2 regions of the Streptomyces botrytidirepellens genome follow, and region 2 is predicted to be linked to the other one. Evidence: riboswitches for the same ligand, from Rfam matches in the RefSeq annotation. Region 2 holds a riboswitch; the other holds the start of a gene.

Region 1 (11,430 bases), on a different contig from region 2:
CGCCTCCGGCTATCAGCTCCCCACCGACGTACCCACTCAGCGGCAGGATGACACCGGCGGCCACTGGGACGCCGGTACCTGGGACGACACCGGTGCCTGGGACACCCACTCCCCTCAGCAGCAGTGGGAGACGGGCACGTACGACACCTACGGGCAGTACGACGCCGGCACGGGCCAGTTCGATACGGGGCAGTTCGATACCGGACAGGTCGATACGGGCCACTTCGACACGGGGCAGTACGACACGGGGCAGTACGACACCACCGGGCAGTTCGACGCCGGCGCGTACGACACGGGCGCCTACGACGTCTCGGGGCAGTACGAGATCATCAGCCAGCACGCCGCGTATGACACCTCCGGTGTCGACACCGGGCAGACCCAGTTCTGGGATACCTCGGCCTACGCGACCGTCGACGAGTCGCAGTACAGCGAGCCGCAATACGACGAGCCGCGGTACGACGACGGGACCGCACCCTTCGAGCAGGGCGAGCACGCAGAGCACGCCGCGCAGACCGCCGTCTTCGAAGCCGTGGCCGAGCCGGAACCCCACCCCGACCCGGACCCCGAGCCCGTCGCCGACATCACGCCGCCGCCCGCCACCGCAACAGCCGCCACCGCCTCCCGCTCCGGTGGCCGCGCCCGCCGCCGCACCGCGCCCTCCCGCCCCAAGCGCTCCGCCCTCCTCACCGTCGCCGTCCCCTCCGTCTGCGCCCTCGGCGTCACCGCCGTGGCCGCCGCCTCCGTGAGCGGCAGCATGGCCGGCGACAAGAAGGACGACACGACCACGCAGGCGGCCCCCGACGCCCAGCCCGTCAAGGCATCCGTCGCCAACAGCGAGATGGACACCCGGCTCGCCGGGGTCGACGACGGCGTCAACGACTTCCGGGAGCGCGCCAGCCGCACCCAGGAGCGGATCGACCTCAAGGAGCGCCAGGAAGCCGAGAAGAAGCGCAAGGCCGCGGAGGCGGCGCGCAAGGAGGCGATGCGCCCCAAGTTCGCGCTGCCGGTCAAGCAGCACGGGCTCAGCGCCACCTTCGGCCAGGCGGGCCTCAACTGGATGTCCCTGCACACCGGGATCGACTTCCCGGTCAGCGAGGGCACGCCCGTCATGGCGGCGACCGACGGCACCGTGCGCACCCAGTGGAACGACGCCTACGGCAACATGGTCATATTGACCGCTCCTGACGGCACGGAGACCTGGTACTGCCACCTGAGCAGCACCAAGATCCGCTCCGGGACCGTCAAGGCCGGTGACGTCATGGCCTACTCGGGGAGTTCCGGCAACTCCACCGGCCCGCATCTGCACTTCGAGGTGCACCCGGGCGGCGGCGATGCAGTGGACCCGCTGCCGTGGCTGCAAAGCCACGGCATCAACCCCAACTGACCGCCCTCACCGCACCGCCCTTACCGCACAGAAGCACACAACAACGTCGGCGTCAGAGCTTTTCGACCGGCGCGTACCGCAGCAGCAGCCGCTTCGGCTTCTCGCCGCCGAAGTCGATCGTCGCCTCCGCGTTGTCCCCGGTGCCCTTCACCGCCACCACGGTGCCGAGCCCGAACGAGTCGTGCGTCACCCGGTCCCCGATGGTCAGGGAGACCACCGGGCGGTCCTTGGCCCGCCGCGTCGCGAAACCGGACGCACCGGACGCGGAGGACCCGGACCGCGAGCGCGACGACGAGAACCCGGACGACAGCCCCGCCCCGCCGCCCGACGTCATGGCGCCCATCGACGCCGACGGGGTCGCGGGCCCGGTGCGCCGCCACTGCACGTACTGGTCGGGGATCTCCTCCAGGAAGCGGGACGGCGGGTTGTACGCGGGCGTGCCCCAGGCACTGCGCATGGTCGACCGGGACAGATACAGCCGCTCGCGGGCGCGCGTGATCCCGACGTACGCCAGCCGCCGCTCCTCCTCCAGCTCCTTGGTCTGGCCGAGGGCGCGCATGTGCGGGAAGACCCCGTCCTCCATGCCGCTGAGGAACACGACCGGGAACTCCAGCCCCTTGGCCGTGTGCAGCGTCATCAGCGTGATGACGCCGGTGCCCTCCTCGTCCTCGTCGGGGATCTGGTCGGAGTCGGCGACGAGCGCGACCTGCTCCAGGAACTCCGCGAGCGTGCCGGGGTTCTCCTCGCCCCGGTCCTGCTCGAACTCCAGGGCCACGGAGGCCAGCTCCTGGAGGTTTTCGATGCGGGTCTCGTCCTGCGGATCGGTGGACGCCTGGAGCTCGGCCAGGTAGCCGGTGCGCTCCAGCACGGCTTCCAGGACGGTCGCCGGGCCCGCGCCCGACTCCACGATGGTCCGCAGCTCCTCCATGAGCGTGTTGAACCGCTTGACCGCGTTCGCCGAGCGGGCCGCCATGCCGTACGCCTCGTCGACGCGGCGCAGCGCCTGCGGGAAGGTGATCTTCTCGCGCGACGCGAGCGCGTCGATCATCGCTTCGGCGCGGTCGCCGATGCCGCGCTTGGGCACGTTCATGATGCGGCGCAGCGGTACGGCGTCCTCGGGGTTGGCCAGCACGCGCAGGTACGCGAGGACGTCGCGGACCTCCTTGCGCTCGTAGAAGCGGACCCCGCCGACGACCTTGTACGGCAGCCCGACCCGGATGAAGATCTCTTCGAAGACACGGGACTGGGCGTTGGTGCGGTAGAAGACCGCGACGTCCCCGGCCCGGGCGTCCCCCGCGTCCGTCAGCCGGTCGATCTCGTCGGCGACGAACTGGGCCTCGTCGTGCTCGGTGTCGGCGACGTAGCCGGTGATGGTGGCGCCGGTGCCCGCCTCGGTCCACAGGTTCTTCGGGCGGCGGTTCTCGTTGCGCTCGATGACGGCGTTGGCCGCGCTCAGGATCGTCTGCGTGGAGCGGTAGTTCTGCTCCAGCAGGATCGTCCGCGCGTCCGGATAGTCCTCCTCGAACTGGAGGATGTTACGGATCGTGGCGCCCCGGAACGCGTAGATCGACTGGTCGGCGTCGCCCACGACGCACAGCTCACCGGCCTCCGCCTCGTCCGTGTCCCTGCCCACCAGCTCGCGCACCAGCGTGTACTGAGCGTGGTTGGTGTCCTGGTACTCGTCGACCAGGACGTGCCGGAAGCGGCGGCGGTAGTGCTCGGCGACGTCCGGGAACGCCTGGAGCAGATTGACCGTGGTCATGATGATGTCGTCGAAGTCGAGGGCGTTGGCCTCGCGCAGCCGCGACTGGTACATCGCGTACGCCTCGGCGAGCGTCTTCTCGAAGCCGTCCGCCGCCTGGCCGGCGAAGGTCTCCTCGTCGATCAGCTCGTTCTTCAGGTTGGAGATCTTGGCGCTGAACGACTTCGGCGGGAACTTCTTCGGGTCGAGATCGAGATCCCGGCACACCAGTGCCATCAGCCGCTTCGAGTCGGCCGCGTCGTAGATCGAGAACGATGAGGTGAAGCCCAGCTTCTTCGACTCGCGGCGCAGGATGCGCACGCACGCGCTGTGGAACGTCATCACCCACATCGCGTTCGCCCGCGGGCCGACCAGCTCCTCGACCCGCTCCTTCATCTCGCCCGCCGCCTTGTTGGTGAAGGTGATGGCGAGGATCTGGCCGGGGTGCACATGGCGGGTGCCGAGCAGATACGCGATGCGGTGGGTGAGCACCCGGGTCTTGCCGGACCCGGCCCCCGCGACGATCAGCAGCGGCGAGCCGGTGTGCTCCACGGCGGCCCGCTGCTGCTCGTTCAGCCCCTCCAGCAGCGCCGCCGGGTCGATGGCGGGGCGGGCCGCGCCGTCCCGGTAATACGCCTCTCTGGTCCCGCTCGGCACCGGCGCGTCGAAGGCGCCCGTGAAGAGGTGGTGCGGCACCTCCTCGCCGCCTGAACCGTCTGAACCGCCACTGTGGCCCGGGTGTGCGGAATCCTCGGGCGGCGGGGGCTCCTCTTCCGGAGGCCCGAGGCTCGCCAGGAAGCTGTCGTCAAAGAGGCTGCTCATCGCTCACCGAGTTTAGGCGGCCGCACTGACAGCCTACGCATGGATGTCACGAAACGGTTTCGGGCATATCGACCACCAGCCTTCACAGGAGCCCCACGAGTTGGCTACCGTCCTCCCCCAGGCGGCCCGTAGACCCGTCGGCGAACCGCGCCGGCCCGGGCGGCCTCCGCCGAGTCCGGTCGCGCCGCGAGGCAGCCGGAGCCGGGGACCCACAACGCAAGACCGGGGTGAATCGGCCCGAGCTGCGGTACGACGCGTACGGCATGTACGACGCGCACGTCCCGCCCGCGCACGGCCGTAGGGCAACCTTCCGTACCGCCCGAACCCGACAGCTAACCCGGTAGGCGGTCCACGGAAGGAGTCGCCTCCCTTGGCGTCGCACCGCAAGCCGCGGACCCGAATACCCACCGCCGCCGCCTCCACCGGACGCCGTACGGCCGTCGGATTCACCACCGCCGCCCTCGCCTCCGTCACCCTCCTCTCCCAGACCGCGAACGCCGCCCCGGGCGATCCGAAGCCCGGCACCACGCAGTCGATCGAGGCGGTCAAGGAGAAGGTGGACACCCTCTACCACCAGGCGGAAACCGCCACCCAGCACTACAACGCCGCCAAGGAGCGCTCCGAGCAGCAGCGCACCAAGGTCAACCGGATGATGGACGACGTCGCCGAGAACACGGAGAAGCTCAACGAGGCCCGCCGCACGCTCGGCACCTACGCCGCGGCCCAGTACCGCAACGGCGGTATGACCTCGAGCGCCGCGAGCCTGCTGTTCTCCAACGACCCGCAGGACCTCTTCGACCAGTCGCATCTGATGAACCGGATGGCCGGTTCGCAGAAGCGGGCCGTCGACGACTTCCAGACGCAGGCGGCGAAGGCCGCCAAGGAGCGCCGCGAGGCCGCCAAGAGCCTGGAGTCGCTGACCGAGACCCAGCGAGAGCTGAAGACCAAGAAGAAGTCCGTCCAGGACAAGCTCGCGCAGGCCCGGCGGCTGCTGGCGAACCTGACCGCCAAGGAGAAGGCGCGGCTGGCGGCGATCGAGAAGAAGAAGGCCGAGGAGGCGCGGCGCAAGGCGGCCGAGCTGGCCGAGAAGCAGCGGGAGGCCGCGGCCCAGCAGAAGCAGCAGGAGCAGGAGCAGGAGCAGCAGTCGAGCGGCGGTTCCTCTTCCGGTTCCGGAAGCAGCTCGGCAGGCTCATCCACCGCCACGAACAGCACCAAGGCGGCCAAGGCGATCGACTTCGCGGAGTCCCAGCTCGGCAAGCCGTACGTCTGGGGCGCGACCGGGCCCAACTCCTACGACTGCTCGGGGCTCACCCAGGCCGCCTGGAAGGCCGCCGGGGTCTCCCTGCCGCGCACCACATGGGACCAGGTGAAGGCTGGTACGCGCGTCTCGACCTCCGACCTCGAGCCCGGTGATCTCGTCTTCTTCTACGACGACATCAGCCACGTCGGGCTCTACATCGGCGACGGGATGATGATCCACGCGCCGAAGCCGGGGGATGTGGTGAAGAAGGCGCCGATCACCGAGATGCCGATCTACGGGAGCGTGCGGCCCGCGTAACCGCAGTGCGGCTGCCCGTACCCGCGCGGGCAGCCGCCGCTCACACCGGTGCTCACACCGGCCGGATCACGTGCCCGGCTTGCGCCCGTACACGTACACGTCGTCGCCGTTCCGCAACAGGCTCCAGTACTTCTTCGCGTCACCGGAGCGCATGTTGACGCAGCCGTGGGAGCCGGGCGGCGACCATACGCTTCCCGCGATGGAGTGGAAGGCCTGACCGCCGTCGAAGAACTGGCTGTACGGCATGGCCACGTGGTAGATCGTCGACCAGTGGTTCTTGTTCCGCCAGTAGATCTTCTTCAGTCCGGTGCGGGTCTCGTACCTGTCCCGGCCGGTGCGCACCGGCACCGGCCCGAACACCAGCCGCGAACCGTCCTGCACCCAGCTGAGCTGCCGCGTGAGGTCGACGCAGGCGATGCGGCCCTTGTTGGTGGGGCACTTGCGCGCCGCGTTGGGGTTACGCCCCGCCGCGTTCTGCGCGTTGATCAGCTTCATGACGCCCCAGGTGACGGGGCCCGCGTAGCCGATGGTCGGGCTGATGCCGTGGTTGATCTGGAATCTCTGCGTCGCGCGGCAGTCCCCCGAGGACTGCCGACCGTCGACGGGACGGCCGAGGAACTTCTCGACCTGCCTCTGGTACGGACCGGTGTCCGCCGTGCACGACGTCGCCGCCTGCGCCGGTGCCGTACCGAGCGCGACGGACAGCGGCACCACCATGCCCGCCATGCCCAAAGCGACCGCCGTACGGCGGCGCCATGCCCGCCACGCCCCGAATCCTGCCTTTACCCCCATTGCGCGCTCCCTCCGGGCTTGCCCTTGACGGGTAAGACAGTCGAAGAGTGCGTCGGGTTGCGCTTACAGGTGCGATTTCCCCCATTCCGCCCCTTCCCGCCCCCGGGTTGGCCCAGCAGGAGCAGGGACGGGACGTCAGCGGGTCAGGTCCAGAGCACGGCGATGAAGATGTTCACCGTCGTCAGCGCGCCGACCGCGCCGAAGACCGCGGGCTCCACCTTCTCCTCGTCCCGCTTCACGTACACCAGGCCCAGGATCACGATCAGCAGCGCCAGCTTGACGCCGATCTTGACGTTGTTGACGGTCTGATCGTCCGCCTGGTTCAGCCCGACCAGTGCCGCGCCCGTGACCAGCATGGTCAGCGCGCCGTGCAGCATCCCCGGCGTCATCCGCGCGCCGTCCCCGCGTATCGCCGTGAGCTGGGAGAGGAAGCCTCCCAGCAGGGCGGCGATGCCGACGATGTGCAGGCCGACGAACACATTGATGAGTACGTCCATGGCACCGGAGACTAGCGCCGCTCATATCACCGCCAGTCACCCGGGTGCACCCCGATCGGCACATCGGTCACAGCCGCCCCGATCCCGCCCACCCCGCGCCGCCCTCGTGATCAGCAGGCGCCACCGGGGGGACGAATCCGTCCACCTCCGGTCATCTCAGCGTGCCGCGCCGCCGACCGGCCTAGCTTCCCCCCAAGAAGCACGCCCCCCACGAAAGGTGAATCGCCGCAGTGGCGCCGCAGCCCCCCACGAAGCCGAAGCAGCGGCACCGCTCGTCGCTCACCGGCACCACCCTCCGCACCGCCGCGACCCTCGCCCTCGCGGGCGTCGCCTCAGCGACCGCCCTCCCGGGCATCGGGCACGCCGAGCCCCGTCTGACGCCCGACCAGGTGAAGGCCAAGGTCGCGGCGTACGAGCGGGAGGCGGAGGAGGCCACCGAGAAGTACGACGGCGCCCGGGCCGCGGCCGAGAAGGCGCAGCGGTCCCTCCACCGGTTACGCGACGAGGCCACCCGCCGCACCGCCCGCCTCAACACGGCGCGCAACGCCCTCGGCTCCGTCGCCACCGCCCAGTACCGCTCCGGCACCGTCGCCCCCGCCCTTCAGCTGGCCCTGTCCTCCTCCCCCGGCCAGTACCTCCAGCGCGCCTCGCTCGCCGACCGCGCGGGCGACCGCCAGGCGGTGACGATCGCGCGCATCACCCGCGAGGAGCGGTCACTGCGCCGCGTCCGGGACAAGGCGGACGACCGCCTCCGTACGCTGCGCGCCGCGCAGGCCGCCGCCTCCCGCCACAAACACGCGGTCCAGGACAAGCTGGCCGCGGCCGACGCACTGCTGGCCAAGCTGACCCGCGCCCAGCGCGACCGCCTCCGCGCCGCCCAGGACGCCCGGAGCGCCCCTGACGCCCGTACCGCGTCGACGCCCCGGCACGGCGCCCCCGCCCGGACGGGCAGCCGGGCGGCCCGCGCCATCTCCTTCGCGTACGAGGCGATCGGCAAGCCGTACGTCTGGGGCGCGACCGGGCCGTACGGCTACGACTGTTCGGGCCTGACCCAGGCCGCGTGGCGCGCCGCCGGGGTGTCCCTGCCGCGTACCACCTACACCCAGATCAACGTGGGCCGCCGCATCGGGCGCGGCGAACTGGCCCCCGGTGACCTGGTCTTCTTCTACTCCGGCGTCAGCCATGTCGGCCTCTACATCGGCAATGGCCTGATGATCCACGCCCCGCGCCCCGGCGCCCCGGTCCGGGTGGCCCCGATCGACCAGATGCCCTTCGCGGGCGCGGCCCGCCCGGTCTAGGACCGGCCTAGGCGCGGAGGAAGGGCAGCAGGTGGTCGAGCAGCGCGTCCGGGCTCTCCTCGGGCACGTAGTGCCCGCAATCCGGAAGCACGACGCTGTCCAGCCGCTCGGTCACCGGGGCGAGCAGGGCGCCGAGGCGTTCGCCCTGGCTGCGGGCTCCGGCGACGCCCAGGACGGGCATGCGGAGCGGATGCTGCTTGCGCCGCTCGTTCTGGGCGATGTTGTCGTCCGTGGCCCGGTAGTACTCGAAGCTGGCGCGCAGCGCTTCGGGGTCGCGGGCCAGGGTTTCGACGTAGAAGCCGACGACTGAGTCAGGCAGCGGCCGCGCGGCCTTGGTGCGGAACTGGTCGCCGTAGTAGATGTGCTCGCGGCCGCGGACGAGCTGTTCGTTGATGTCGCGCTTCCGGTTGAAGGAGAAGTGCCACAGCAGGTCGTTCTGTGCCTCGGGGCCGAAGACGGGGATGGCGGGCGCGAGGCCGGGGATCATGGCGTCGAGCAGGGCGAGGCGTTCGACCACGTCGCCGTGGTCGGCGGCGAGGGCGTAGCCGATCCACATGCCGACGTCGTGCCCGGCCATCGCGAAGCGTTCGTGGCCGAGCACCCGCATGAGGGCGACGAGTTCGGCCGCCACGGTTCCGGTGTCGTAGCCGTCGCGGGGCTTGTCCGACGGCCCGACGCCGCGCGGGTCGACGGCGACGACGCGGAAGTGTTCCGCGAGGCGCGGCATGACGTGGCGCCACACGTACCAGTTCTGCGGCCAGCCGCCGACGAGGAGCAGCGGCCGTCCGGCGCCGCCCTGCACGGTGTGCAGGTCGACGTCGCCGACGCGGACGAGGGTGCTCTCGAAGACGTCCGGGAAGTTGTCGGGGAGCCAGGGGACACCGCTCACGGTGCCGAAGCCGGTGATCGGCCGGGTGGTTGTGGTGGTCATGTTGTTCTCCTTGCGCATGTGTCGGGTCAGGGTGACGGGGACGGTGAAGGCCGGCGACCGGCCCCACCGACCGTCCGGCCGAGGAGGGCGATCGCGGTGAGGAGCGCGGCGAGGAAGCCGGAGAACCACAGCGTCGCTGTCGTCGGGTCGGTCAGCTGTGCGGCGAGGCCAAGTCCGAGGGAGGTGAGGACGAGGCCCGTGTAGGCGGCGAGGAAGAAGGTCGCCAGGGCCTCCGCGCGCACGTCCGCGGGCGCGGCCTCCGTGATCAGCGCGACCGCGCTCTTGAAGAGCGTGCCGGCGCCGATCCCTGCGATGACGCCTCCCGCGATGAAGAGGACGGGGTCCGCCCGCACCATGCCTACGGCGACGGCGGCGCATCCGGCGGCTTCCGCGGCGACGCCGAGGGTTCGGCGCGCTGCGGGCCGTAGGGCGCCGGTGAGGCTCTGGCCCAGTACCGCGGCGGCGAAGACGGCGAAGACGGCGGTGCCCGCGACGGCCGGCGACGTCTGGTGCAAGGTGGTCGCGACGAATCCCGGCGCCAGGGACGTGAAGAGCCCGAAGATCGCCAGGGCCGCGCAACCGCATGCCACCGCCAGGCAGAAGGGTCCGGCGCCACCGTGGGGACGCACCCGCTGCATGCGGTACGGCACCGGGCGGGCGGGGCGGTCCACGGTCTCCGGCAGGGCGGTGACGGCGACGGCCCCGGCGACGAGCAGCACCGCGAAAACGGCGTAGGGCGTATGGATCGGGGCCGGGGCGTACGCCGCGAGCACTCCGGCGACCAGCGGGCCGACGCCGAGGCCGCCGACGTTCGCCGCCGTCGACACAGCCTCGAAGCGTCCCGCCTGCCCGGCCGTGGGCCGTGAGCGTATGTGGAGGTCCTGGAGGTAGGCGGTGGCCGTCGGGGTTGCCATGCCCACGCCCAGTCCGGTGACGAACCGGCCGAGGAGAAGGCCGGGGAGAGCGGGCCACACGAGGAAGAGGGCCGCCGCGGCCAGCTGGCACAGGAGCGCCCCGACGAGGACCGGGCGACGGCCGGTGCGATCAGAGAGGTGACCGGCGGCCACCAGGCCGACCGCCACGCCTACCGCGTACACCGCGAACACCACCGTCACGGTGAACGAACCGAAGCCGTCACGCTCCTCGTAGAGCGGATACAGCGGCGTCGGCACGGTCGAGAACGCGGTGGTGACGGCGAACACCACGGCCACGACCCAGAACCCCATCCGGTGCCGCCCGGAGCCGGGCGGGTCGCCGCGGGAGGCCTGAGACCTTCTGTCCGGGGGTTCCACGATGACATCGGGGAGCCGTTTCAACTGGTTCATGCGAACCTGTTTAAACGGTTCGTCTTGATGATGTCAAACGTTGGCCTCCGGGCTGCGGGGCGCCTACGATGAACCCCTATGACCGGTTCACCTACCGCCGCCGGAGGCTTCCGGCTCGGCAACGAGATCCTGGCGTTCCGCTTCGTCGCCACCCTCAGCGAGCGGCGCGGCGACGCAGCGGTGGAGCGCATCCCCACCCCGGACCGGCTCCGGGCCTGGCTCCTCGCCAACGAGCTGGGCAGCGCGGACATGCCGATCTCCGATGCCCTCCTGCGGGACGCCCGCGAACTGCGCGAGGCCATCCACCGGGCCGGTACCGCCGTCGCCACCGACGGCGTGCCGGACCCGGCGGACGAGGACCTGCTGAACCGCTGGACCGCACGTCACCGGGCGCGCCTCGTCCTCACCGGCGGGCGGGCCCGGTGGCGACTCCCGGACAGCGACCCCGCCCGCGCGGCGCTGGCCGTCGTCGCCGTCGACGCCGTGGCGACGCTCGGCGCGCACCACAACGACGGCGAGGGCAACGGCCACGGCAGCCACGGCGACGGCGTGATCAAGCGCTGCGAGCAGCGCACCTGCGGAGGGCTCTTCCTGGACACCAGCCGCGGCCGGCGACGGCGCTGGTGCTCCATGGCGACCTGCGGAAACAAGGTGAAGAAGGCGAACCTCAAGAGCCACCTCAACAGCCACAGGGCGAACGAATAATCGCTTGCCCCCGGCGATGGCGGTGGATCGAATGACCCGCATGGTCACCCAGGCACGCCCGCCACGGCGCGAAGACGGCTCATCCGTCCAGATCGGCGCTCTCGTTCCGCTCACCCGGCCCGGCTGGATCGAGGCAGGCCACCACCTGCTCGCCGGACTGGAGTTGGCCGCATCCGACGTCAATGACGCCGGTGGGATCGGCGGACGGCCACTGGAGCTGGTGGTCCGGGACACCGCGGCCGATCCACAGAAGGCCGCGGCGGCCGTGGACGAGTTGGCCGGTCTGGGCGTGGCCGCCCTGGCGGGTGAGTATCACAGCGTCGTCGCCCGCGCCGCTGCCACCAGGGCAGACGCCCTCGGCCTGCCGTACCTCTGCT
Region 2 (11,430 bases):
GATCTCGCTCGGAGTTGGTGCACAGCAGCGCTTCGTACCTTGTCGTCATGCAGCCTGGCAGGCCGCCTCGAAGTGGGTCTGGGCGCGGTCGAGGATGTCGTCGGGGTCCAGGCCCTGCGCCGTAAGCCAGTGCAACAGGTCCAGGATCAGGCTGGTCGCCGACTCTTCAAGTACCGGGCGGCGGGTGAGTCTTGCGGCCGGGCCGCCGACCGCAAGGCCGTAGGACTCCATCACGGTCGTCGCCCGCAAGATGCGGCGGCGGGTTTCGTCCGGGGCCAGCGGCAGCTCACACCAGACCGCCTTGCCGACCGCCGTGCGGGTCGTGCCCCAGGAGGGAGCCAGGGCGGAGAGGAGTTGCAGGCCACGACCGGATTCCTCGTCGCACGTCGGGTGGAGGCGCTGAGGCTCCTTATCGCTCTTGTCGTGCAGCTCCACGCGGAGCTGGTCTGCTCCGGCGTCGAGGACGAGGGTGGCGGCGGAGCCCTGGCCGACGTGTTTGATCACGTTCGACGCCAGCTCCGTGATGATCAGCTCCGCCTCGTCGGTCAGGGCCGACATACCCCAGGCGGCGAGCTCGGCCCTGACGGCTCCGCGGAGGTCGGCCAGTTGCGGAGCATCGGCTACGAAGGGGAGGACGCATCGGCGTGGTGGGGGTTCGGTGACTGAGTAGCGGTACATGGCCACACTCCCTTGGGCGCTACGGCAGCACTGCGCCCAGTCGTGTCCGTACGACTGCGCTGCGTAGCCTTATTTCTGAGAGTATGACGCGAGAAGTCTCACCATGTAACTTCTCACGGAATCTCGAAAGGGTGAATCCGCTGGTTGGCCAACTTCGCCCGGCCATAGCCTTGTTGCCGCTGGCCTCGTCCTTCACCGCCAGCCCCAGAGGAAGAGGTAGCCGTCATGCCAGCGCGGGCCACCACTCGTCGCCGCCAGCTCGGCGTCATGATGCGAAAGTTCCGGGCCCGCAAGGGGATGACGCTGGAGGAGGCGGGTCGACTCGTCGGAGTCTCGAAGGCGACCGTCAGCCGGTACGAGACGCAGGAAGGGCCCGTGAAGTGGCCCATCGTGGACGCCCTGTGCCGGGAGTACGGGGCGAGTGAGGCGGAGCGGAAGGCCGTCGTCGGCCTGGCCAAGGACGCCAAGCGGCAGGGGTGGTGGACCTCGTTCGCGGACTCGCTTCCGGAGACCATGAACCTGCTGTTCACGCTGGAGGACGAGGCCGTCCGCGAGGATCATTTCGCCTGCCTCTACGTGCCGGGGCTCCTCCAGACCCGCGGCTATACGGAGGCCGTGCAGCACGCCTCCGAGATGCGGCTGTCCGCGGAAGAGGTCGAGCGCCTCGTGGACATCCGCATGAAGCGGCAGGAAATCCTGAGCCGGCCGAAGCCGCCGCATCTCTGGGCCATCCTCGACGAGTCGGTGATCCGGCGGGTGGTCGGCTCACGCGAGGTGATGCGGGAACAGCTGGACCACCTGCTGCGGGCCAACGAGTCGCCGGACATCACGCTCCAGGTGCTGCCCTTCGCCAAAGGTGCGCACTCGGCCGCCATGGGGAGCTTCGTGATCCTCGGCGGCGCGGAGCCCTCCCTGGACGTCGTGTACGTGGACATCCACGTCGGGTCGCTGTTCATGGAAAAGGACGAGGAACTGGAGCGCTATCGGCTCGCGTTCGACTACCTTCGCGCACAGGCGCTGGACATGGCATCGTCCTCCGCCCTCATCGAACGCGTCCGCGAGGAGATCTGATGCGCGAGCCCTGCATATCGGAGAACGACGGCGGCTGGTTCAAGTCCTCTTACAGCGGTGCCGGCAACACTGAGTGCGTCGAGGCGGCCTTCCGGCCAGGCTCGGCTGCCGTGCGGGATTCAAAGAACTTGGGTGGTCCCACGCTCTCGTTTCCAGAAGAGGCCTGGACAAAGTTCGTCACGGCCGTGCGGGACTCGAAGGATCCGGATCGGGCCGTGCTCGGGTTCTCGGGGCGGGCGTGGACGGACTTCGTGACGGCGGTGCGGCGCGACGAGCTGGGCTAAGGATCCAGTGAGGCTCCGGTCGGCCGGGTCATGGTGGCGGGATCGTCCAGGAGGAGGAGTCCGCCATGAAGGCATCACGCTTGATCACAGCCGTGGCGACCGGGGCCATGCTCGGCGGCGTCATCGGCACCGCCCATGCAGCCTCCGGCGAGGAGGCCCAGGCGCCTGCGGCGCTGCGCAGTTGTGGAGGCTCACCTGCACAACCACAGCGGGTGTCGGCTGACTCTCAAAGACACTCGCCTGACGTGGGGGCGGTGGAGTACCGAACCTGCCGAGGTCATCCGCAAGGGGCAGGACAGCCTGTTCGAGGCCGCGTCTCCGCTGACGGTCTACGCCGGAGTCGAGGGATGGGTGGCGTACGTCTCCAGCAACTGCGATGACGCGGCGCGGAACCAGCACACCGTGACGCTGCGCTTCGAGATCCCCATCGACGGGGACAACAACCGCTTCACGGCTGACGGCGACGGTGTCTTCCGGGTGGAGCAGTCCGGCGGGGAAGGACATCACGCCGTCGTCGGCTGGGGCATCCGCAGGGCGTAGGCCCGGGCCCTCCGCCGTAAACGGGCCCGTGCGCGGTGCCGCCTGCATAGGGTCGACCAAAGAGACCCTAGGAGTGGGAGGTAGCGGCATGGCTGAGGTACCGGCTGGGCTGGTGGCTGCGGGTGGGTTGGTCGGGGGGTACGGGGTGGCCCGGTGGACCAAGCGGCGGCCGCTCGGTGGCGTTGCGCTGGCGGCGGCCGGGGCCGTGGCCGCCAAGGGGTGGCGGGAGAAGGCCGGGAACGGGACGGCGGCCGCGCTCGGCGGGTTGTACGTGGCCGCGTTCGCCGGGTCGCATCCGCTGGCGAAGAAGGTGGGCGCGTGGCCGTCCGTCTTCGGGGTCGCCGGTGCGGTTGCCGCCGCTTCATGGGTGTTGGCGGACCGGCACGGGGCGTAGGGGCCGGGACGGCGCGTCGCCGTCCCGGCGCCGTGGCCCAGGGGTCAGTCCGAGGCCGAGGTGAGGAGGTCCAGTTCCGGCTTGGTGAGCTGGAGGTCGACCGAGGCCAGCAGGGCGGGGAGCTGGGCGGGGGTGCGGGCGCTGGCGACCGGGGCGACCACGGTGGGCTGGGCGGTGAGCCAGGCCAGGGCGACGGAGGCGTGGTCGGCGTTGTGGTTGGCGGCCACGTCGTCGAGGGCGGCGAGGACCTTCTGGCCGCGCTCGGTCTCCAGGTGCTGGGCGGCGCCCGTGGAGCGGGCGCTGTCGACCGTGGTGCCGGGGCGGTACTTGCCGGTGAGGAAGCCGGAGGCGAGCGCGTAGTACGGGAGCGTCGCCAGGCCGTGGCGGGCGGCGACGTCGGCCAGTTCGCCTTCGAAGGTGTCGCGCGAGACCAGGTTGTAGTGGGGCTGGAGGGCGACGTAGCGGGCCAGGTCCTCCTGGGCGGAGAAGGCGAGGGCGGCGTCGAGGCGCTGGGCGGAGATGTTGGAGGCGGCGATCTCGCGGATCTTGCCCGCCTTCACCAGCTCGTCAAGGGTGGAGATGATCTCCTCGACCGGCACCGAGGTGTCGTCGTAGTGGGTGTAGTAGAGGTCGACGTAGTCGGTGCCCAGGCGCTGGAGGGACTCGTCGAGGCCGGACTTGATGGCGGACGAGGAGAGTCCGCGGGGCTCCGGGACGCCGGCGCCGACCTTGGTGGCGAGGACGATGTCGTCGCGGTTGCCGCGGGAGGCGAGCCACTTGCCGAGGACGGTCTCGGACTCGCCGCCCTCGTTGCCGGGTGCCCAGGCGGAGTAGACGTCGGCGGTGTCGATGAAATTGCCGCCCGCCGCCACGTAGGCGTCGAGCACCTCGAAGGATTCGGCCTCGTCGGCCGTCCAGCCGAAGACGTTGCCGCCCAGGGAGAGCGGGAAGACGGACAGGCTGCCGATGTTCTGACGGGTGTCCTTGCGGGTCTCAGTCATGCGTCACCACAACGCTGATGGCGGAGGCGGTTATTCCGTCGGAGGCCACAGCGGAGGCCGCGGACAGAGAACCGGCGGCCCTGGCGTCAAGGGGGGAGAGAGCGCCAGAGCCGCCGGAACGAGGGGCCGTCGCCGCGACGACGGCCGGATCAGGGGGTCACGGGTTCAGCCCGTGGTCGCGCAGCCAGGACAGCGGGGCGATCGGCGAGCCGCCGCCCGGCCGCACCTCCAAGTGGAGATGGGGGCCGGTGACGTTGCCGGTGGCGCCGACGCGGCCGATGGTCTCGCCCGAGGACACCTTGCCCGAGGTGACGACCATGGACGACAGGTGGCAGTACCAGATCTCGGTGCCGTCATCGAGCTTGAGCACGATGCGGTAGCCGTACGATCCGGCCCAGCCCGCCTGGGTGATGGTGCCGCCGCTCACCGCCTTGACCGGGGTGCCGGTCGGGGCGGCGAAGTCCTGGCCGGTGTGGTCGGCGGACCACATGTCGCCCGCCTGGCCGAAGCCCGCGGTCAGGGTGTACGAGGCGACGGGGAGGGTGAACCCCGTGGAGGTGGAGGCCTGGGCGCGGCGCTCGGCGGCGGCCTTCGCGGCGGCCTCCTTCTCGGCCTCCGCCTTCTTCTTGGCGGCGGCCTCGGCGGCCTTCTTCTTGGCGGCGGCCTCGGCCTTCTTCTGCTCCGCCAGGTCGCGGGCCTTGGCGGCGGCCTTCGCGGCGTCGTCGGCGGCGGCCTTGGCGGCGGCGCGCGCCTCGCTCTCGCGTCTGTCGTCATCCGCCGCGGTCTGCTGGCTCTCGGCCTGCCGCAGGATGCGGGTGCGCAGCGCCTCGCCCGCCTCGGTGCCGCTGGTGGTGAGGGCGGTCGCGGTGGTCTGGGAGGAGCCCTGGTCGTCGGCCATCAGGGAGCCGATGCCGGGCAGGTCCTTGGCGGCGGGCAGCTGGGCCTTGACCTCGTCGGCGACGTGGGCGAGGTCCGGCATGGAGATCGGGACGGTCGGCCGGTCCTTGGCGCTCGCCATGCCGCCCGCGCCGACCGCCGCGATGACGCCGACGCCGAGGACGGCGCCGCTGCGGGCCATGGTCCCGCCGCGCTGCTTGCCGACGCGGTGCCGACCGCGGAGCGGAGCGATGGACTCCTCGGTGGGGTTCCACTCGTCCCAGACGGCTTCCTTGCCTACGGGCGGCTCATCCGGTTCGGCGCCGAGGCCGACCGTGGTGCGGGCGCCGGCTCCGGCGTCGAAGCCGACTCCGTACGCGGTCGCAGTGCCGGGACCCGTACCCGACGAGCGGTACGGAGCTTCGTCCAGTACGGACCTGTTGGACGCCACCGGGGCGCACTCCTTTCCTTCCCTCTCGCCTACCGGGTTAGCTGACGGGTTCGGAGCAGGAAGGTCTCCTACGGGTCAGGTTCGACCCGATTCACCCCAAGGTGGTGGTTCCCCGGTTCCCTGGTGCTGGTGCCTGGTGCTGATGGTGGTGCTGGCGCTGCACGTACGGGATTCGGCGACGGCGCACGGTTGCCGCCTCTGCGACGGCTGTGCCGACCGCGCTGCGTTATCGAACGTTAATAGAGAGCGCGACATGATTCCAAGCTCTTCTGAAGAATCCGCGTAGCTTTGGCATGAACTTAGTAACCAAGGAAGGACAGATGGGGGCGTTTCACCCCGGTTGAAAAGGGATGGTAAAAACCTCCGGCGGGCTGATCGTGTGTCAATCGTTATGCGCGCGCGTCACGGTTGGCTACGGTCCGTGTCCGGAGCGGGGGTCGTGGTTCCGTTCGTTCCGGGTGGGCGCCGGACCGCGAGCAGGGCCATGTCGTCCGAGGTCTCTCCGCCCGCGTGCAGCGCGACGTCCTCCACCAGCGCGTCGAGCAGCCCGCCCGGTCCGGTGAAGCGGCGGCCGCGCAGCCGCTCCTCGGGGACGTAGAACGTGCCGTGCCGGTCGCGGGCCTCGGTCACCCCGTCCGTGAACAGCAGCAGCGTCGCGTCCTCGGGAAACCGCAGCTCCGTCACCCGGTCGGGCCACGCGCCCAGTTCGCCCATCCCCAGCGGCAGCGCGGCCGTCTCCGGCTCCAGGCGGCGCACCGCGCCGTCGCCGGGCAGCAGCAGCGGCGCCGGGTGGCCGCGGTTGATGAGGCGGAGGGTGGAGTCGCCGCGCGGGATCTCGCCGAGGACGGCGGTGGTGAACCCCTCGAACGCCTCCAGATCGGCCCGCTGCCGGGCGCCCTCGCGCCGCAGCGCCCGCTCCAGCCGCCCCGCGAGTCCCTCCAGCGTCGCCTCCTGCTCCGCGGCCTCCCGGAAGGCGCCGATGAGGACCGCGACGACCTCCACGGCCTGGAGCCCCTTGCCGCGGACGTCCCCGACGATCAGCCGTACGCCGTGCGGGGTGTCCTGCACCGCGTACAGATCGCCGCCGATCGCCGCGTACCGCTCGGCCGCCACATAGCGCGCCGCGACGTCCAGCCCGGCGATACGGGCGGGCGGTACGGGCAGCACGGCCCGCTGCGCCGCCTCCGCGATGCCGCGCGCCGACGCCAGCCGCCGGTCGCCGCGGCGGACGACGCGGTTGATCACGAGCGCGAGCAGGGCGACGGTGGCCACCGTGGCGATCTCGGTCGCGGCCTGGGTCGGGTCCCGTACGCCGTGCAGCTCCGCCAGCAGGCAGACGGCGGTGAGGGCGAGGACCGTGGTGATGATGGTCTGCCGCAGCGGGAAGAGGGAGGCGGCGACCAGCGGGGCCGCGGCGAAGAAGGGGGAGGCGGTGTACGGGGCCGGGGCGGCGAGGTCGAAGGCGATGCCGCCGAGCAGGAGGATGGCGGGGGTCCACGGGGCCAGTCGGCGCCCCGGCGAGGCCTGGACGGCCTCCTCGGCCGTGACGAGCCCGGCGGCCGCGCCCGAGGAGTCGGTGGCGGGCGTACGGGCGCCCGCACGAGCCCTGCTCCTTCGCACCCGCACCACCGGCTTCTCCCGCTTTCCCTGGTCCGTTACCCCGTCATCAGGCTTCCGGGTGCCGGGGCACGCTGCGAGTCGGTGGCGGCCATGTGGGTGGGTCAGAAGTGCTTCATCGTCGCGGCGGAGGGGCGGCGGATGTGCGGTGGTGAACACCGAAGCGGCCCCGGATGGCGTGCATCCGGGGCCGCAGGGGAAGCCGTGGCGTTCGTCAGGACTCAGAAGCCGTGGCCGCCGCCGTAGCCCTTGTCGCCGTAGCCCTTGTCGCCGTAGCTCCTGACGTTGTTCCCGTAGGGGTTGTCGCTGATGGCGATGTTGGTGCACTTGGCGCCAACGTTGATGTCGCCGCCCGGAGCGGTGCCGGTGACCGGAGTGATGAGGCCGGTGGCCGTCTCACAGTCGTTGCTCTGGACCGCCGCGGGGTTGTTGGTGAAGTTGAGACACTCGGCCCCGGCGTTGATGTCACCGCCCGGCGCGGCGATTTCGACACCGATGATGTCGCCGATCTTCGTGTCGCAGTGGTTGGTCTGGATGACCCCCCAGGGGTTGAAGCCGCCACCACTGTGGGCCGAGGCACCGCCCGCGCCACTGATGATCAGAGCGCCTGCCGCCACGGTCAGGACAGCAACCTTCTTTCCGATGTTCACGAGATTTCCTCCAGAAGAGCCGAATCCGCGGAAAACCACACGTTGCGATTCAACGAAAGGACAACCGCGACATCGGGGAGGCGCGCACGCACTTCACCCGATGGGCCCACTGTCGGATCATTCCGGTGTCGACGTATTCAGAGATCGACACCGAGGGCGCGGGCGTGGCGGTCGGCCGCCAACTCCGCCGACACCTCGTCGAGATACACCTCGCACACCAGCCGCCCGTCCCGGGTCAGGTTGTGCTCCAGCTCCCACAGGACGATCTCGTCGCCGCCCGCGAGCAGGAAGGCGTGCTCGTAGAAGCGGCACCAGGTGGCGTCGGGGCCGCCGGAGCGGCGGCGCGGCTTGGGGGCGAGGGCGATGTCATGGGCGAACGCCGTCATCAGCAGCCGCTCGGTCTCCTCCCCCGGACGGTCGGGGTTCTCGGCGCGGCGCAGGACGCGGCGGGCGTGGTCGGCCGAGTTGTCGGCCACGTACGCACGCTGGACCGCCTGGGGCTCGGCGGCCTGGAGCATCTGGTCCGGCAGCCACAGTGGTAATCCGTCCAGCTCCTCCCAGCGGGCGCCGCCGATGCAGCGGTGGACGCGGCGCTCGGCGAGCGCGAGGGCGTCCTCGTCCGCGTACAGCTCGAAGAGCGGGCGGTCGTCCGGGCCGGTGTTGTGCTCCAGCTCCCACAGCAGCAGGCTGCTGCCGTCGGGCAGCAGGAAGACATGCCGATACGTCGTGTATCCGCGCGGGCCTGACGGCTCGTTGCACTGCCGGCAGGAACGCAGCTCGGACTGGTGCATCAGGGCGCTCCGCGCCCGGCTCAGCACCGCCTCGCCGATCTCGAAGCCGTTCTGCGCACGGGCCAGCAGCCCGTCCATCAGCTCGGCGGGGGTTCCCCCCGCTCCTGAGTGCCCCACGTCTCTCCTCCCGCCCCCGGGTGACCGCCCCGCACACTCAGCGTAGCGGCGTGAACACGCGCCGCGCCTGTGGTTCCACGAAGCAGCCGGTCGGACTTGCGCCTCACTCACTCCTGCGTCGTGGAGTCAGGATGTATCACTCGTTCGGCCAGTCGAACAACTCCGGGGGCCGTCGCCTGCCCGCCGCCCCTCCACCGCCCGGCCACGGGAGCCTTGCCCTACAGGCGTCTCCGCTCATTCACGTAAGAAAGGGCCAGGCGCCCTTGCTCCAATTGCCTCTTATGACGGTCTCGTTTGCGGGATTCCCGGACAACACACGCCGGAAGAACCACGCTATGCCGGATGGGTGAAGCTAACTGGCAGCCCGAAGCCTTAGCTGATGAGTTTCGTTGTCTCATGCGTCCGTTGAATCCGCGGACCAACCCAGACGGAGGAATTAAGTGAACATCGGCAAGAAGGCGATTCTCCTGACCGCAGCGGCCGGCGCGCTGGCCATCAGCGGAGCGGGTGGTGCCATGGCCTACGGCAACGGCGACCTCGTTACTCAGAGCAACAAGTGTGACACCGAGACCGGCCTCACCGCCCCTGGCGGTCTCGACCTCGCTCCCTCGGGCGACGTCACCATCGGCTCCGACTGCATCAACTTCACCAACACGGGCGCGGTCTCCCAGAGCAACGACTGCGACACCAGCACCGCCGTCGACCTCGGCGGAGGCGCGGACCTGGCTCCCGAGGGCGACGTCAGCATCGGCAGCAACTGCGCCAACATCGCCATCGACGACACCCCGTGAGGCGTTGAACACCCGGTGGTGTTCCGGCCGAGCCGGAACACCACCGGGTGGCCCCTGGGGAATGCGGCCCTGGAAACTCCCCTTCCAGGGCCACTGCCACGTAAAAAGGTTGACAACAGCATTCGATTCTGTGAGCCGAACGGGTACAGGTGCCGCTGATTTCGGGCCCTCAGTCCACCGCCATCGTAGACCAGACGTTCGCTGATATCGCGAAGAACTCACATGGAGGCTCTTTATGCATATGCGTAAGAGGACGGCGCTTCTTGTAGCGAGCATGGGTGCGCTGCTCATCGGCGGTGCGGGCGGCGCCGAGGCCGCCACCCCCGGCCCTGGACTCAATGACGGGGGTGCCCAGCGCAATCGCTGCAATACGAGTTCCGTCATCGGCGGTGTCCAGCTCACGGCGTCCGATACCACGACCGAGACCAACTGCGTCAACAGCGCCGAGTCAGGGGTGAGGGAACAGAGCAATCGCTGCCGGACCCACTCGGTCATCGGTCCGGTAACGGTCGCCCTGGCTCCGGGCTCCACGACCACAAACCGGACCAACTGTGTCAACTACAGCAAGTCGGGTGGCGTGACGAAGCAGAGCAACGACTGCAAGACGACTTCCGTCCTCGGCCCCATCACCATCGGCCCCGGGGAGGTCACCAACGAGACCAACTGCGTCAACCTGGCCGGCACCGGTGACGGAAACAACAATAGCGGGGACGGCGCGGAGAACGGTTAGAGCAGAAAGAGCGCACATCAAGAAAGTCGCCAGAAGCCCTGAGCTCCTGACAATGAACGCGGCCCCTGGGGTACATATACCAGGGGCCGCGTTCGCCTGTCCGAGGATTTAAACCGGAAGGGCACATCCTGCGATTTTCTCCGACGCCATCGAATATGTAATTCGATGGACCGCACCATACCTTTAGTGCGGCGAACGGGTGATGCTCTCCATGATCCCGGATCCTGAACTGCCGGGATTCGTTGAAAAGGATGTCTGCGGAACATTCGCGGAGACCCTGATATGGAGGCACCAGCAAGATGCAGATCAGCAAGAAGGTAGCTCTCATGGCCGCGGCGGCCGCGGGCACAATCGTCGTCAGCGGAGCAGGCAGCGCGAATGCTCATGGCTTGTTCCCGCAGCCCAGCGGCGCCAGCCAGAGCAATTCCTGTGACACCGACCTCGGCCTCACCACCACTGGCGGTCTCGACCTCGCTCCCAGCGGCGCGTTCGAACCCAACTCCGAGTGCGTCAACTTCACCAACAGCCGAGCCGTGTCCCAGAGCAACGACTGCGACACGTCCACCGGCATCACCACCACGGGCGGCGCCACTCTCGCCCCCACCGGTGACATCGACCTCGGCAGCGACTGCACCAACATCGCGATCGCCGACCACGGGGTCAAGCACGTCGAGCACCACAAGGCCAAGGACCCGCACAAGGACCCGCACAAGGCCAAGCACCACAAGGCCAAGCACAAGGCCAAGGACCCGCACAAGGCCAAGGCCAAGGCCAAGGCGAAGGCCAAGGTCAAGGCCAAGGCGAAGAAGGACTGCAAGCACTGACACGTCGGCCCACGGTCAGGCACCAGTGCCCCCGGAGTCATCGCTCCGGGGGCACTGCGGCGCTCAGTCGGTCCGGTACGCGTCTTACCCGGAGCAGCCCGCGAGTGCCGGGACGCAGTTGTTGGGGTTGTTGCCCGCCACGTTCGTCGCGAGAAGCGACACCGCGCCGCCGTCGGAGAAGATTCCGCCGCCCTGGCCGCCATGAGCCGTGTTGCCCGTGATGACGCCCCCGACCAATTGTGCATTGCCCGCGTGATTGAACAATCCGCCGCCGTTCAGCGTGGCGGTATTTCCGGACACCACTGTGGACTGCACCTTCAGCGAACTGCCGAAATTCGCGATACCCCCTCCATTAGTACCGGCGGTATTTCCGTTGACCCTTCCGCCATTAAAGGTGAAATCGCCGGTGGACGTCCAGATTCCGCCGCCCTCGAAGTTGACCGTACGGTTGGTCAGCACCTGCACCGCGGCCAGGACGGACGTACCCCAGTTGGCGATGCCGCCGCCGGTGTTCGTGGCGGTGTTGTCGGAGATCGTGCCGCTGGCGACGGTCAGGGTGGCCCCGGGGCTGACGTGGATGCCGCCGCCGTCCCCACCCGTGTTGCCCGTCACCTG

The links. A riboswitch is a leader RNA that binds a small molecule or an ion and turns the genes downstream of it on or off. The one in region 2 is predicted to bind cyclic di-AMP.
Region 1: it holds a riboswitch for cyclic di-AMP, as region 2 does, so the genes downstream of both, EEJ42_RS29555 (C40 family peptidase) here and EEJ42_RS19070 (M23 family metallopeptidase) in region 2, are expected to answer to the same signal.

What each region holds. Positions count from the first base shown of each region.
Region 1 covers NZ_RIBZ01000328.1:20,563-31,992, reverse strand. Annotated here, with positions in the region: gene EEJ42_RS29565 (M23 family metallopeptidase) at 1-1,384, shown strand, start outside; gene pcrA (DNA helicase PcrA) at 1,437-3,947, opposite strand; cyclic di-AMP (ydaO/yuaA leader) riboswitch at 4,105-4,309, shown strand; gene EEJ42_RS29555 (C40 family peptidase) at 4,318-5,505, shown strand; gene EEJ42_RS29550 (L,D-transpeptidase family protein) at 5,572-6,297, opposite strand; gene EEJ42_RS29545 (hypothetical protein) at 6,441-6,794, opposite strand; gene EEJ42_RS29540 (C40 family peptidase) at 7,016-8,092, shown strand; gene EEJ42_RS29535 (alpha/beta fold hydrolase) at 8,100-9,023, opposite strand; gene EEJ42_RS29530 (MFS transporter) at 9,050-10,348, opposite strand; gene EEJ42_RS29525 (CGNR zinc finger domain-containing protein) at 10,427-11,053, shown strand; gene EEJ42_RS29520 (ABC transporter substrate-binding protein) at 11,085-11,430, shown strand, end outside.
Region 2 covers NZ_RIBZ01000243.1:19,225-30,654, forward strand. Annotated here, with positions in the region: gene EEJ42_RS19035 (DEAD/DEAH box helicase) at 1-2, shown strand, start outside; gene EEJ42_RS19040 (ATP-binding protein) at 46-678, opposite strand; gene EEJ42_RS19045 (helix-turn-helix domain-containing protein) at 904-1,749, shown strand; gene EEJ42_RS19050 (DUF397 domain-containing protein) at 1,749-2,033, shown strand; gene EEJ42_RS19055 (hypothetical protein) at 2,217-2,573, shown strand; gene EEJ42_RS19060 (hypothetical protein) at 2,662-2,967, shown strand; gene EEJ42_RS19065 (aldo/keto reductase) at 3,012-3,968, opposite strand; gene EEJ42_RS19070 (M23 family metallopeptidase) at 4,126-5,295, opposite strand; cyclic di-AMP (ydaO/yuaA leader) riboswitch at 5,307-5,437, opposite strand; gene EEJ42_RS19075 (PP2C family protein-serine/threonine phosphatase) at 5,698-6,915, opposite strand; gene EEJ42_RS19080 (hypothetical protein) at 7,134-7,562, opposite strand; gene EEJ42_RS19085 (DUF6227 family protein) at 7,700-8,470, opposite strand; gene EEJ42_RS19090 (hypothetical protein) at 8,911-9,261, shown strand; gene EEJ42_RS19095 (hypothetical protein) at 9,536-9,991, shown strand; gene EEJ42_RS19100 (hypothetical protein) at 10,291-10,815, shown strand; gene EEJ42_RS19105 (right-handed parallel beta-helix repeat-containing protein) at 10,900-11,430, opposite strand, start outside.